Regions from separate parts of the Paenibacillus sp. R14(2021) genome, predicted to be linked through region 2. Evidence: riboswitches for the same ligand, from Rfam matches in the RefSeq annotation. Region 2 holds a riboswitch; each other region holds the start of a gene.
What was found. A riboswitch is a leader RNA that binds a small molecule or an ion and turns the genes downstream of it on or off. The one in region 2 is predicted to bind ZMP and ZTP.
Positions count from the first base shown of each region.

Region 1 (4,158 bases), 590 kb from region 2:
CGGCGTTATAGTTTTGGCCTGTCCGAGGATCCTCGGAGTAAACGCCCATGATCGTAATTTCCTGATAGCTCCGAGGCGGGAGCGAAACAGGAGTGTCGAGCTCCAATTGCGCCATCATGTCCGGCGTAAACCGCTCCAGCTTGAACGGTCCGCCGACGAATACCTGCACGGCATTGACGAGCAGGCCGTCGTCGTAGCCGTCTTCGCCTTCCGTGCCGGACGGCGCTGTATACTTATACTCGAAATAAATATAGGTCATGCCTTTGCCGACCGGCGTAATAACGCCGTTCTGGTCTACCGTAGCAATGGATTCGTCTTTCGAATACCATTTGCCCAGATTCGTCACCTCGTAACGATCCTGATCGGGATATTCCAGGTCCGCGTAGATCTTATGCGGCACGTCGGTCTCCATGATCTTCAGCACGTCTTCCGACATCAGAAGACCGAACAACTGAAACGGAATCGGGTCCTTCTGAACGGTGACCGCGATCGACAGCGTCGGCATGCTGCCGTATTTCACGCGGATGAATGTCGAAGCGCCGCCCTTAATGCCCTTGATCATGCCGTGTGACACGGTCGCTACCTCGGCATCGTCCGTGCTCCAGACGGCATCGGCCGTAATATCCCGCGTTGACCCGTCCGTGAACGTTCCATGCAGATGAAGCGGATAGTTCGTGTCCGCCTCGACGAACACGTTCAACGTGGACAGCAGGTATGTGACAAGCGTCGGTTCCAAAGGCTCTGCCGCTTCCGGCGCTCCGGCGCCCGCGGTGATCGTAACAGGAACGTTGACGACGGCGTCGCCGAGATTGAGGCGCACTTCCGTCGTTCCGGCCGCTTTGGCCGTAATGACGCCCCGGTTGACAACGGCGACGGCGGGATTCATAGACATCCAGACGCCTTGCGTTGTCACGTCTTTCGCCGAACCATCCTTGTACTTCGCTTCGACCGTCACCGGATGGCTTCCCTCCGATAAGGCGAAAGCAACATTTGTCTCGCTTGGCGTCAGCGTATCGAACTGCGCAGCCGCTGCATTCTGGACGGCCGGTTGTTCATGCGCGGTTCCCGGCTCGACGCCGATACTCGTGCTTGGCGAGGCAGAAGCCATGCTGCCGAACAACGAACTAATGAGTACGGCTAATACTAGCGATAATGATAGAGCTTTTCTGACAACCTTCCGATGATGCATGACTTTCCTCCTAAATCAATTTTATATGTAACCCTTTTCAAAGAAAGGTTCATATATACCCAAAAGAACTTCCGTCCTACCTACAAGAAGATAAGTATATTTAATTAAATTACACACAAAACACTTAATTTTCTGAATCTTTACTCAGCTAGATAATACCCGAACATTTTCCATTTATCAATCATTTCTTTGCTAAAACTTATCATTTAACTGCCATAGAACTAGTTTCAACCCCTATTTTAGGTATTTGGATACAACATTATGTCATAATTTATCACATATTGACGTAAGATTACCTCCTCTCCGTGCCTGATAAGCAGAAAGAGGCAAGGGGAACCCCCTCGCCTCTCATCTATTGCTTTCTGGCTAAGAAACAACGTTTTGATCGTCGTTCATAGGCTGAATTCAAAGCCTCCGTAGATTGTAATGTCGAGGCTGTACAGCCATTCTGCAAAGTCCTTCTCAACCCCCGAACTTCTCCGCCGCATGCACCGTGTGCTTGAGCAGCATCGCAATCGTAACCGGTCCGACGCCCGCGGGAACCGGGGTGATGGCACTAGCCTTCGCCAAGCAAGCCTCATAATCCGCATCGCCGACATTCCCGGGGTTATACCCGGCATCAATCACGACCGCGCCGGGCTTGATCCAGTCGCCCTGCACGAATTTCGGCTTGCCGACGGCCGCGACGACGATATCCGCCAGGCGCACCATCGCGGCCAAGTTCGAGGTTCGCGAATGGCAGGTCGTGACCGTCGCATCCGCATTCAGCAGCATGGCCGACACCGGCTTGCCGAGGATGGGGCTCCTGCCGATAACAACGGCATGCTTGCCCCGAACGGGCAGCTTGTAATATGCCAGAATCGCCATTATGGCCGCAGGCGTGCACGACGGATAATCCGCGAATCCGAACGCGTTCTGCGCATAGCCGAGCGCCGTTACGCCGTCCACGTCCTTCTCGATCGCGATCGCCTCGAACGCCGCGCGCTCGTCGATGTGGTGCGGAACGGGATGCTGCAGCAGGATGCCGTGCACGGAACGATCCTCGTTCAGCCCCCGAATGGCGGCGATCAGCGTTTCCGTTGATGTGCTTGCAGGCAGCTCGACGCGCATGGACGTAATCCCGAGCCGCTTGCACGCATTGCCTTTCATTCGCACGTAAGTCGCCGACGAAGGATCATCCCCGACCAGAATCGTCGCCAGGCAGGGCGTAATGCCGCGCTCCTTCAGCTGCTTGATGCGTTCCTCCAACTGAAGCTTAATGCTGTCTGCAACGGCATTGCCGTCCAAATTCAACTTTTCCCCGTTTACCATGTTCGTTCATCCTTCCAGAATGAGATGGTCTCAAGAAAACAGAAAGAGGCAAGGGGATCTCCCCTTACCTCTGCCCAGGCGTACGGCCGTATGAACGATGTGCTCCCCCGCGGTTCCCCGCGTTACGCCAGTCACACTCGCTTACCTCTATCGATTATTATAGTCCTGCGGAGGACCGACTATCAATCCCGATCTATCCGCTTCTTCCGGCATAAGCGGGGCTTGCCAGACGCTACACCGTATATGTCACCATCTTCGCATACGCATCCGGATGCATATAGGCCTCGGCCTGCTCGATCTTGTTCGATTGGATAAACATCCGCACGAGCGAGCTGCTCGTCTGAATGTCCTTCGTGTACGGCGAGAGGTAGACGGTATCCGCTTTGGTCGTGCAGCGCATATATTGCTCCAGCTGCAGCTCGTATTCGAGATCCGTGGAGTTGCGGATGCCGCGAATGACGGCCTTGACGTCATTCGCGTTCACGTAATCGGCCACGATGCCTTCGTACGGAACAACTCGCACATTGTCCATACCCGACACGGATAGCTGCACGAGCTCCGTTCGCTGCGCGATATCGAAATCATGCTTTTTGCCCCGATTGTTCGCGATAATGACATGCACCTCTTCAAACAGGCTTCCCGCCCGCTCGATGACCGAGATATGCCCCAGTGTAATGGGATCGAAGCTTCCTGCGTAAACAACTCTCATGCCTGTTCCTCGCTCGGTACGACGGCATCGCGAATTTGCTCGAAGGTAAGCGGCGTATAGTCCCAATGCTCCACGCAGGCGTTGAAATAGTTGATGCCCGCATACTTCTGCCCATGAATATGGCCGTGTACGTTCACGTACGGCATATGCTTGTTCATATACATCGGCTCATGCGAGAGAAAGAAGAAATCCTTGTAGATGATCGGATGCTCGCTCACTTCATCGAAGCCGACATCCAGCCACCAGCTGCGTGAACGGCCGCGGTCATGGTTGCCGAGAATAAGATGCTTATAACCGTTCAGCCGCTCCACGATCGCCTTCGTCCGCTCTCGGTTCAAGAATGAAAAGTCGCCCAAATGAAACACTTTGTCCTCTTTGCCGACGACCGCATTCCACTTCTCGATCATCGACTCGTTCATCTCCTCCGCATGCGCGAACGGCCTCGATTCGAAGTCAATGATTGCTTGATGACCAAAGTGATGGTCGGATATGAAAAACACCTTCTGCATCGTGAGACCACCTCTCCCTACGTAATCGGATTCATCTGCCCCGGTATTAGGACGTGCCTCCCGGAACAAGCAGCACCTTCGAGACATGACCCGGTTGATTGAGCAGCTTCTCGAACCAGTACCCGCCTTCGTGCAGGGGCGCTTCCACGACCCCTTCGGACAGCCCCATCCGGCCTTCCGCGATCCACTTCAGCGCCGTTTGAAAATTCAAGGACGAATAGGCAAACGCGCCGGTCATCGACACCTCGCTGCGTATCGCAATATTGACCGGCAGCACGGATTCTTCCTCGTGCAGGCCCGTGAATACGGTGCGTCCGCCGCCTTTGCAGGCCAGCACAGCCTGCTTGCGCGTTAAGCCTGCGCCAACGGCGTCGATTGCAGCGTTAACGCCTGCTCCGCCCGTCAGACGCTTCACTTCCTCCAGCGTATCGACGGCCGAG
Region 1 is NZ_CP080269.1:3,128,900-3,133,057, forward strand. Features, by position in the region: gene KXU80_RS14615 (S-layer homology domain-containing protein) at 1-1,189, opposite strand, end outside; gene KXU80_RS14620 (bifunctional 5,10-methylenetetrahydrofolate dehydrogenase/5,10-methenyltetrahydrofolate cyclohydrolase) at 1,652-2,500, opposite strand; ZMP/ZTP riboswitch at 2,566-2,645, opposite strand; gene coaD (pantetheine-phosphate adenylyltransferase) at 2,733-3,209, opposite strand; gene KXU80_RS14630 (phosphoesterase) at 3,206-3,718, opposite strand; gene KXU80_RS14635 (zinc-dependent alcohol dehydrogenase) at 3,765-4,158, opposite strand, start outside.
Region 1: it holds a riboswitch for ZMP and ZTP, as region 2 does, so the genes downstream of both, KXU80_RS14620 (bifunctional 5,10-methylenetetrahydrofolate dehydrogenase/5,10-methenyltetrahydrofolate cyclohydrolase) here and rpiB (ribose 5-phosphate isomerase B) in region 2, are expected to answer to the same signal.

Region 2 (4,158 bases):
ACCGCTGAAGCCCTGCGGGAAGCAGGCGCTGAGGTCGTCTACGACGCGGTTGCCGCGCCGGAGAGCAGCTCGAACGCGGCAGACGCGCAAGCGCCCCGCTCGCCCGGCATGAAATACGCGCATTACGCGCCGCAAGGGCTCATGCAGCTGGTCAAAGGCGACGCCGAAGCGGTCTCCGCCTGGATCGGGGCGCAGGTCCGCGAGGCGCGCAAGAACGGCGAGCGCACGGGCGTGCTCGCCTTCGCCGAGCATGCCGCTCGGTACGACGCCGACTGCGTGCTCGTCGTCGGCAGCCTCGCGCGGCTTGATTCCGTCGCGCACGGCTTATACGCCTCGCTGCGCGAGTTCGATGCGCAGGGCATTCAGCGCATCTGGGCCGAGACGTGCCCCGAGCAAGGCATCGGGCACGCGCTGATGAACCGCTTGGCCAAAGCCGCCGGCCACGCGGTCATCGAGGTCTAGCGGGCGGCAGACCTCGCCCGCCTGGGCCGCCCGCGCATCCGAGGCTCAGGCTGATGCGCCGCAATCGCGTGCCTGCAATGCTGCCCTGAGCGCAAACCGCCGGGGGGGGCCATTCCCTCGCACTTCGGCGTCTCCCAGCCCAGCCGCCTTGTCCCGCCTCTGGGTCATCTTTCCAATCTTGTCCGCATATGCTTGGAGGAGATAGCGGACAAGGAGTGAGTGGAATGTTGGAGGCGGGCATGGATACCGGGCAGCTGCTTACGCTGATCATTATCGCGGTAGCGCTCGGCATGGATGCTTTTTCCCTTGGCGTGGGTATCGGGCTCAAAGGCATACGGATGCTGGAAATTCTCAAGCTGAGCGCCATTATTGCAATTTTTCACATCATTATGCCGCTGATGGGCATCTTTATGGGTAACTACGTCGGGGCCCTGCTCGGGAGCGTGGCAACCTCGGCGGCTGGAGGCTTATTGCTTCTGCTCGGCGGCCATATGATCTACAGCTCGCTTCGCGGGGAAGCCGCCCAGTCCATCAATCACCGCAGCTCGTGGGGGATGCTGATCTTCGCGCTCAGCGTCAGTATTGATTCGTTCTCGGTCGGCATCTCGCTTGGGATGTTCGCCGTCGATATGCTGCTGGCCGTGCTCTTGTTCGGCTTTGCCGGCGGCCTCATGTCTATCATAGGACTGTTGATCGGCCGCCGCGTCCGTTCCAGCCTCGGCGAGTATGGCGAGGCGGTCGGGGGCGTCATTCTGCTCACCTTCGGTCTTTTAATCTTATTTTGACAGCCAAGCTAGAGGAGGGAATCACGCATGAAACGAATCTTATTCGTCTGTACCGGCAATACGTGCCGTTCTCCGATGGCGGAGGCCATGCTTCGGTCGCTTGCGCAGAAACGCGGCTTGGCGCTGGAGGTTCGTTCCGCGGGCGTTTCCACGGTCGACGGTCTTCCTGTATCGGCGCACGCGCAGACGGCGCTGCTTCGCCGGGACATTAAACATAACAATGGTTCCACTGCGCTTGAGAATGGCTCCGTTACCTGGGCGGATTTGATCCTGACGATGACGGCAGGCCATAAACGCAATCTGCTGCAGCGATTTCCGGGCGCGGTGGATAAGACCTACACGCTGCTGGAGTTCGTCAACCGCGACGAAGAGCTTCTGCAGCAGATCGCGGAGCTCGAGAGCCTCTATACGGATTGGCAGATGAAGCAGGCGCTCGGCGGCCAGCTGACGAGCGCGGAACGCGCAAGGCTGTTAGAGCTGGAGGGCGGTATTCCGAGCTTCGATATCGCGGATCCGTTCGGAGGGCCGCTGCATGTCTACGAGCAAAGCGCGGACGAAATCGAGAAGGCGCTGATCAAGCTGCTTGATCGTTTGCAGCGTTGAAAAGGGCATGCGGGAATCGCGGTTTTGGATTGATTTTGCCGCCGCGATCCGTTATGATAAAAGCAACTAAAGACGGTTTCCGATGTAACTGGCGACGAAAGTGGGTCCAACCACGGTGGAGCATCGGATCATACGGCCGGTCGCCTGGGCAAAGAGCAGCGTGCGTAAGCATGCTTGCTCTTTTTTCGTCTTTTACGGCGAAATCAGGTATACTAAAACCATTGTGATTCGACATTTTCCGCCAGCGTGCGGTCTCATTGGGAGGTATATGGAATATGAAAATCGCCATCGGAGCAGACCACGGAGGCTACAGCCTCAAGGAAATCGTGGTGCCTTATATACAGTCGCTCGGCCATGAGATCATTGATCTCGGCTGCGATTGCAATGTGTCGGTCGACTATCCGGATTACGCGATGCCGGTATGCGATCATGTTGTGAAGGGAGAGGCCGACCGCGGCATCCTGATTTGCGGCACCGGCATCGGGATGTCGATTGCGGCAAACAAGGTCGCCGGCATCCGCTGCGCGCTCGTTCACGATCTGTTCTCGGCGCAGGCGACGCGGGAGCATAACGACACGAACGTGCTCGCGATGGGCGAGCGCGTGATCGGGCCAGGCGTTGCGCAGGAGATCATCCGCATCTGGCTCGAAACGCCGTTCTCGAACAGCGAGCGCCATGTGGGCCGCCTGAACAAAGTGAAGGCGATCGAGGACAAGTACGCGCATGCGTCTAAAACGGAATAAGGAGCGGATCCACAAGTGAGCGATAGAGGAGCGGCAATGGAATTGTCGCGGCTGTCCCGCGATGTGGAGACCGTGGTCCGCGAGCTCGCGGACGTCTCGGGCCTCCGCGCGGGTCAGCTGCTGGTCATCGGCGTATCGACGAGCGAAGTGCTGGGGCAGAGAATTGGGACCTCCGGCACGATGGAGACGGCGGAAGCGATTTATGCCGGCGTTGAAGCCGTGCGGCGCGAACTTGCGTTCTACCCCGTATTTCAGTGCTGCGAGCATTTGAACCGGGCACTCGTCATGGAAAGGGATGCCGCGGAGCGTTACGGGCTGGAGCTTGTCTCCGCTGTTCCCGTGCGCAGGGCGGGCGGCTCGATGGCAGCTTACGCATTCAATCATTTGCAGGACGCATGCCTGACTGAGACGGTACAGGCGCATGCGGGAATTGACATCGGCGACACGTTTATCGGTATGCATTTGAAGCGCGTGGCCGTTCCGGTCCGTCCTTCCATTCGTTCCATCGGCGAGGCGCATCTGACGATGGCGTACGCCCGTCCTAAGCTGATCGGCGGAGAACGTGCGGTTTACGCGCGACAAACGGAGCAAGAAGCCGTCACAGGCTCCTGCGATTAAATCCACTACGTTAATTATTTTAAGGAGGATATACGAACATGGAAAACCTACGTAAGCAAGATCCGGAAATCTTGAAAGCACTTGGCCTTGAGCTGCAGCGCCAACGCGACAACATCGAGCTGATTGCATCCGAGAACATCGTATCCGAGGCTGTACTTGAAGCAATGGGTTCGGTACTGACGAACAAATACGCGGAAGGCTACCCGGGCAAACGTTACTATGGCGGCTGCGAGCATGTCGACATCGCTGAAGATATCGCGCGCAATCGTGCGAAAGAACTATTCGGTGCCGAGCACGCGAACGTTCAGCCCCACTCCGGTGCACAAGCGAACATGGCTGTATACTTGGCAGCATTGAACCCTGGCGATACCGTTCTGGGCATGAACCTCGCGCACGGCGGTCACTTGACGCACGGCAGCCCGGTTAACGCTTCCGGTATTCTATATAACTTCGTTTCTTACGGCGTAAACGAAAACACGTTCACGATCGATTATGAAGAAGTGCGCAAGCTGGCGTTCAAACACCGTCCGCGCATGATCGTCGCAGGCGCGTCGGCTTACCCGCGCATCATCGATTTCGAAGCGCTCGGTAAAATCGCTGACGACGTAGGCGCGCTGTTCTTCGTCGATATGGCGCATATCGCAGGTTTGGTTGCTGCAGGTCTTCACCCAAGCCCAGTGCCTCACGCGCACTTCGTTACGACGACAACGCACAAGACGCTTCGCGGACCTCGCGGCGGTATGATCCTGTGCCGCAAAGCATGGGCAGCGGCGATCGACAAAGCCGTATTCCCGGGCTCCCAAGGCGGTCCGTTAATGCACATCATCGCGGCCAAAGCCGTTGCATTCGGCGAAGCGCTGCAGCCTTCTTTCAAAACATACGGCAAGAACGTCGTGGACAACGCCAAAGCGCTTGCTGACGCCCTGATTGCCAAAGGCATCAACATC
Region 2 is NZ_CP080269.1:3,719,478-3,723,635, reverse strand. Features, by position in the region: gene KXU80_RS17325 (L-threonylcarbamoyladenylate synthase) at 1-462, shown strand, start outside; gene KXU80_RS17320 (manganese efflux pump MntP) at 687-1,247, shown strand; gene KXU80_RS17315 (low molecular weight protein arginine phosphatase) at 1,275-1,850, shown strand; ZMP/ZTP riboswitch at 1,925-2,007, shown strand; gene rpiB (ribose 5-phosphate isomerase B) at 2,126-2,593, shown strand; gene KXU80_RS17305 (TIGR01440 family protein) at 2,630-3,211, shown strand; gene glyA (serine hydroxymethyltransferase) at 3,250-4,158, shown strand, end outside.

Region 3 (4,158 bases), 120 kb from region 2:
GAACCACGCGATTGGAATAGACCTGATTTTCCCGGTTCATTGCCTTTGTCTTTGCCATATCCCCGCTATCATCCCTCTCACTAATAAGTAACTAGAATATCTTATTCTGAGAGATTCAATTCGGTTTGGGCAGCTGACCGGTTACCCGGAAGCTTTCATTTGTTTACTCCGCAGCTGCCCGCAGGCTGCATCGATATCGGTTCCATGCTCCAACCGTACGCTTACGCTCACACCTTGTTTCTTGAGCGTGTCGTAGAAGCCTTTAATCGATTCCTGTTCACTTCGCTGGTATTGACTGTGTTCATCAACAGGATTGTACGGAATTAGATTCACATTGACGTTCGGCCGGCGGCCGCCGATCAGCTCTGCAAGCTCCAGCGCCTGCTCGCCGGCGTCGTTAACGCCCCGCAGCAAAATGTATTCCAGCGTTATGCGGCGCTTGTTCTTGCTGATGTAATAATCGATCGCCGCCATTAGTTTCTCGATTGGAATCGCCCGGTTGATCTTCATAATCCGCGTGCGCAGCTCGTTGTTCGGCGCATGAAGCGAGATCGCCAGGTTGACGCCTAAATTCCGGTCCGTGAATGCAATAATCTTGTCGGCCAAGCCGCTTGTTGATACCGTGATATGCTTGGCGCCGATCGCCAGCCCCTTGTGATCCTTGATTACGTCAAGGAAGTCGACGAGGTTCTCAAAATTATCGAACGGTTCGCCGATGCCCATAACAACCACATGGCTGACCCGTTCTCCTTGGCCGGCAGCATCCAAATACAGCTGCACCTTCATGATTTGCTCGGCGATTTCGCCCGCAGACAAGTCACGGCTCTTGCTGAGCAGACCGCTCGCGCAGAAGCTGCATCCGATATTGCAGCCCACCTGCGTGGTTACGCAGACGGACAAGCCAAACTTATGCCGCATCAGTACCGTTTCAATGAGATTGCCGTCCTGCAGCTTAAACAGAAACTTCACGGTCCCGTCCGAGGATTCCTGTTTGGTATGCTCGGTCATCGTCACGAACGTATAGTGCTCTGCGAGCAGCGCAAGACTTGCTGCATTCACATCGGTCATCGCTTCGAATGCCGTGACCCGCTTCCGATAGAGCCACTCCCACACCTGCAAGGCTCTAGACCCCTTGTGTCCGTTCTCCAGCATCCAACCGCTCAGCTGTTCCCGCGTCATTCCGTATATAGAAGGTTTGTTCATACCTGATCCTCTTTTCACTAACCAACGTCTCTCGTTACCTCCAATCATTTTCCCAAAATTCAAGCAGGAAAACAAGGGTGGAACACTTTTTGCCAAATGGGCGGCCCGCCGACGATAACGCCTCGTTTTTCCTATTAACGCCCATCCGCCTTCCGCAGCCCCGTCCTCCCACGGCAGAAAACCCTTGAACCGGCGGCAGTGCCGGCCCAAGGGCTTCCTTTCATCCTATGGCGGATGCGCCGGAATAATACGGGTAATGCATCTGCTCCTGCACCCGGCGGGTGAAATCTCTGTCCGTCAGCGACTCGACGACATACAGACCGAGGTCGATCGATGCCGAGACACCGCCGCCCGTAAATACGTCGCCGTCCCGCACGAAGCGTTCCTTGACGACCTCGGCGCAGTAAGGCTGAAGCAGCTCATAGGCAGAAGCGTTCGTCGTGGCCCGCTTCCCCTGCAGTAATCCCGCTGCCCCCAGCAGCAGAGCCCCTGTGCAGACAGACACCTTCATCTCCGCTTCCCGGGCCGTTCGAAGCCAGGACAGGAAGCCTTCGTCGTACTGCAATCTGCGCGTCGGCATGCCGCCGGGCACAAAGACCAAATCATAACCCGACAGATCCGGCTTTACATGCGAAATGCTGATCGACATGCCGCGGTCATCCGTTATTCGGGACTGATCCGCGCAATAATGCCAGATCATGTCCGCATCGGCGCCCAGGACCCTCATCCATGTTATCGCTTCCTGGAAACCTGAAAAATCCAGCAGCGTGAACCCGTCAAACAACACATAAGCCAGCTTCATCCTCGACACCTGCCCTCTCCATGCATCATATAGAGAAATCAAAAAAGCATCCGATTCATGAGAATCGCATACTTTTGCCCAGGCGTACGGCCGTTTGCTGCGTGCTCCCTCATGGTTATCCATGTTTACGCCAGTCACACGCAGGTTGAATTTTCTATTATTTTACATCCATTCCACTGGATATACAAGAGCTGCTATACGCAGTCTGCATAAAACCAGCAATCGTTCTTGCCCCTTGTCTTCGCCTCGTACATGGCCTGATCCGCACGCTGTAGAATAGCTGCTGCATCCCCGCCGTCCTGCGGGAAGACCGCAATGCCGATGCTCGCCGACACGTTGATTCGCTGTCCGTTTATCCGATCGAGCTGGCCCATTGCCGCAATAATAGCGCGTGCCATGCTATCTAGAAGCTGAGTATCCGCAGCCTCTTCGATCAGCACGACAAACTCGTCGCCCGCCCATCGCGCGCTTATGCCGTACGTACCGACGCAGTCCCGAAGAATAACGGCGGTCTCCTGCAGCAGGCGGTCGCCCATCTCGTGCCCCAGCGTATCGTTCACGCGCTTGAAGCCATCCAGATCCATGAAGAACACCGCGAACGGGACGTTCTCTTCCCTCCCGCGATTTACAGCCTCTTGTATGCGCTGGGAGATATATCGCCGGTTCGGCAGCCCCGTCAAATCGTCGTAATGCGCCTTGCGCTCCTCATCCGTTCGGTCGCTGAACATGAACAAATGCCCGTGGAGGAGCTGTCCGTCCTCGCTCGCGATCGGACTGACGTAGCATTCATAATAACGCGCCGCACCGCCCTCCAGCTGAAACGCGGCACGCTCCCGAAACGGTGGCAGCCGCTGCTCGAAATACGCTTCTATTCGCCTGTCCAACGTACCGTAAGAAACCCGCAGGTCCCGGCAGTAATCCGCCAGTTGCTGCCCCGCTGCAAGCGTGCGGCCGAACATGTCCGCGAACCGTTGGTTCGCGAACAGCACCCTGCCCTCTTCATCGCACATTGCAATCGCTTCGTGTCCGGACTCCAGCATCCGCTCGATGATTTTATTCTGCTCGGCAATCTTCTGCTCGGCGATCCGGCTCTGGACGAAGAGTTTCTTGAACCGGCTTTCGCTGTCGGTAACCTGATTGTAAAGCTCCGTCATTCGGTAATACATTTTGGTAAATTCATATATCATGCCCGCGAGCACGATGTTGGCGCATACGAACGTATCCATCTTAGAAATGTACCACCCCAGGCTGAACCGCTCGCCGCCGCACAGGACAATGCCGACATCCAGCAACGTTGCAAGCAGCGCCACGCATAGCCATGACGCCGTTACCGTGCTGCCTCTCGTCGACCGGAAGTAGGCGATGAGTGCCGCCAAGCTGATCAGCAGCACCGGCAGGCAGATCGCGAACAGGAAGAACGGCGTTATTCTGCCGTGGTCCATCACCACGGGCAAGCTGCGCTGAGCACGAATGACCCCCGTCGTAATAAGCGCGACAAGCAGCAAGGTGCCGCCGAACACCAGCGCCGTCCAGTTTCGCCCTTGACGCGGGCTGAAGGCCATTCCGCCGTATTTCTTCTCGATGAATACGTGCAGCAGAATGGCGATCGGGAATCCCGCATGCCAGAAGGCATAGAGATATTCCGGTACCTGCTGCTCCGCATGCCACAAGGGCGGCCGGTGCTCCAGTGTGCCCGGAAATGTGAGCAAATACGCGGTGGCCATGCCGGCCGAGTACAGGTAGCCGGCAGCGAGCACCAGAATGGACGGCGCACGGCATACCCGGAACTGGCTGTACAGCACGAATACGGTGATCAGCTCGAAGCAGATCACCGCGGCGAACAGCGCAGGCTGAAGCGTCCCGGTACGCGGGAAGCGCAAATGCGCGTACGGCGCGCCGGCCAACGTAATCGCAGCCACGATTGCGCCGATGATGAAGGCGAATCGGCGCTGAGAAGGGCTTGCTTGCAAGGTGAATAACGTATACGCCGGGGTTGCGGCGGCTTGCTGGTTGTTCATGTAAACCTCCCTGACCTTGTTCCAATACTGACATCATTCGACATAAGCATAATAAAACCTTTTCCGTAGTGATTAGAAGGAAAACGGGGAGCATCCGATCATCGCACAGCTGGCCGCGACCGGTCGTGTACGCAT
Region 3 is NZ_CP080269.1:3,842,151-3,846,308, forward strand. Features, by position in the region: gene KXU80_RS17855 (hypothetical protein) at 1-58, opposite strand, end outside; gene rlmN (dual-specificity RNA methyltransferase RlmN) at 142-1,203, opposite strand; gene KXU80_RS17865 (DJ-1/PfpI family protein) at 1,424-2,005, opposite strand; ZMP/ZTP riboswitch at 2,075-2,153, opposite strand; gene KXU80_RS17870 (diguanylate cyclase domain-containing protein) at 2,200-4,023, opposite strand.
Region 3: it holds a riboswitch for ZMP and ZTP, as region 2 does, so the genes downstream of both, KXU80_RS17865 (DJ-1/PfpI family protein) here and rpiB (ribose 5-phosphate isomerase B) in region 2, are expected to answer to the same signal.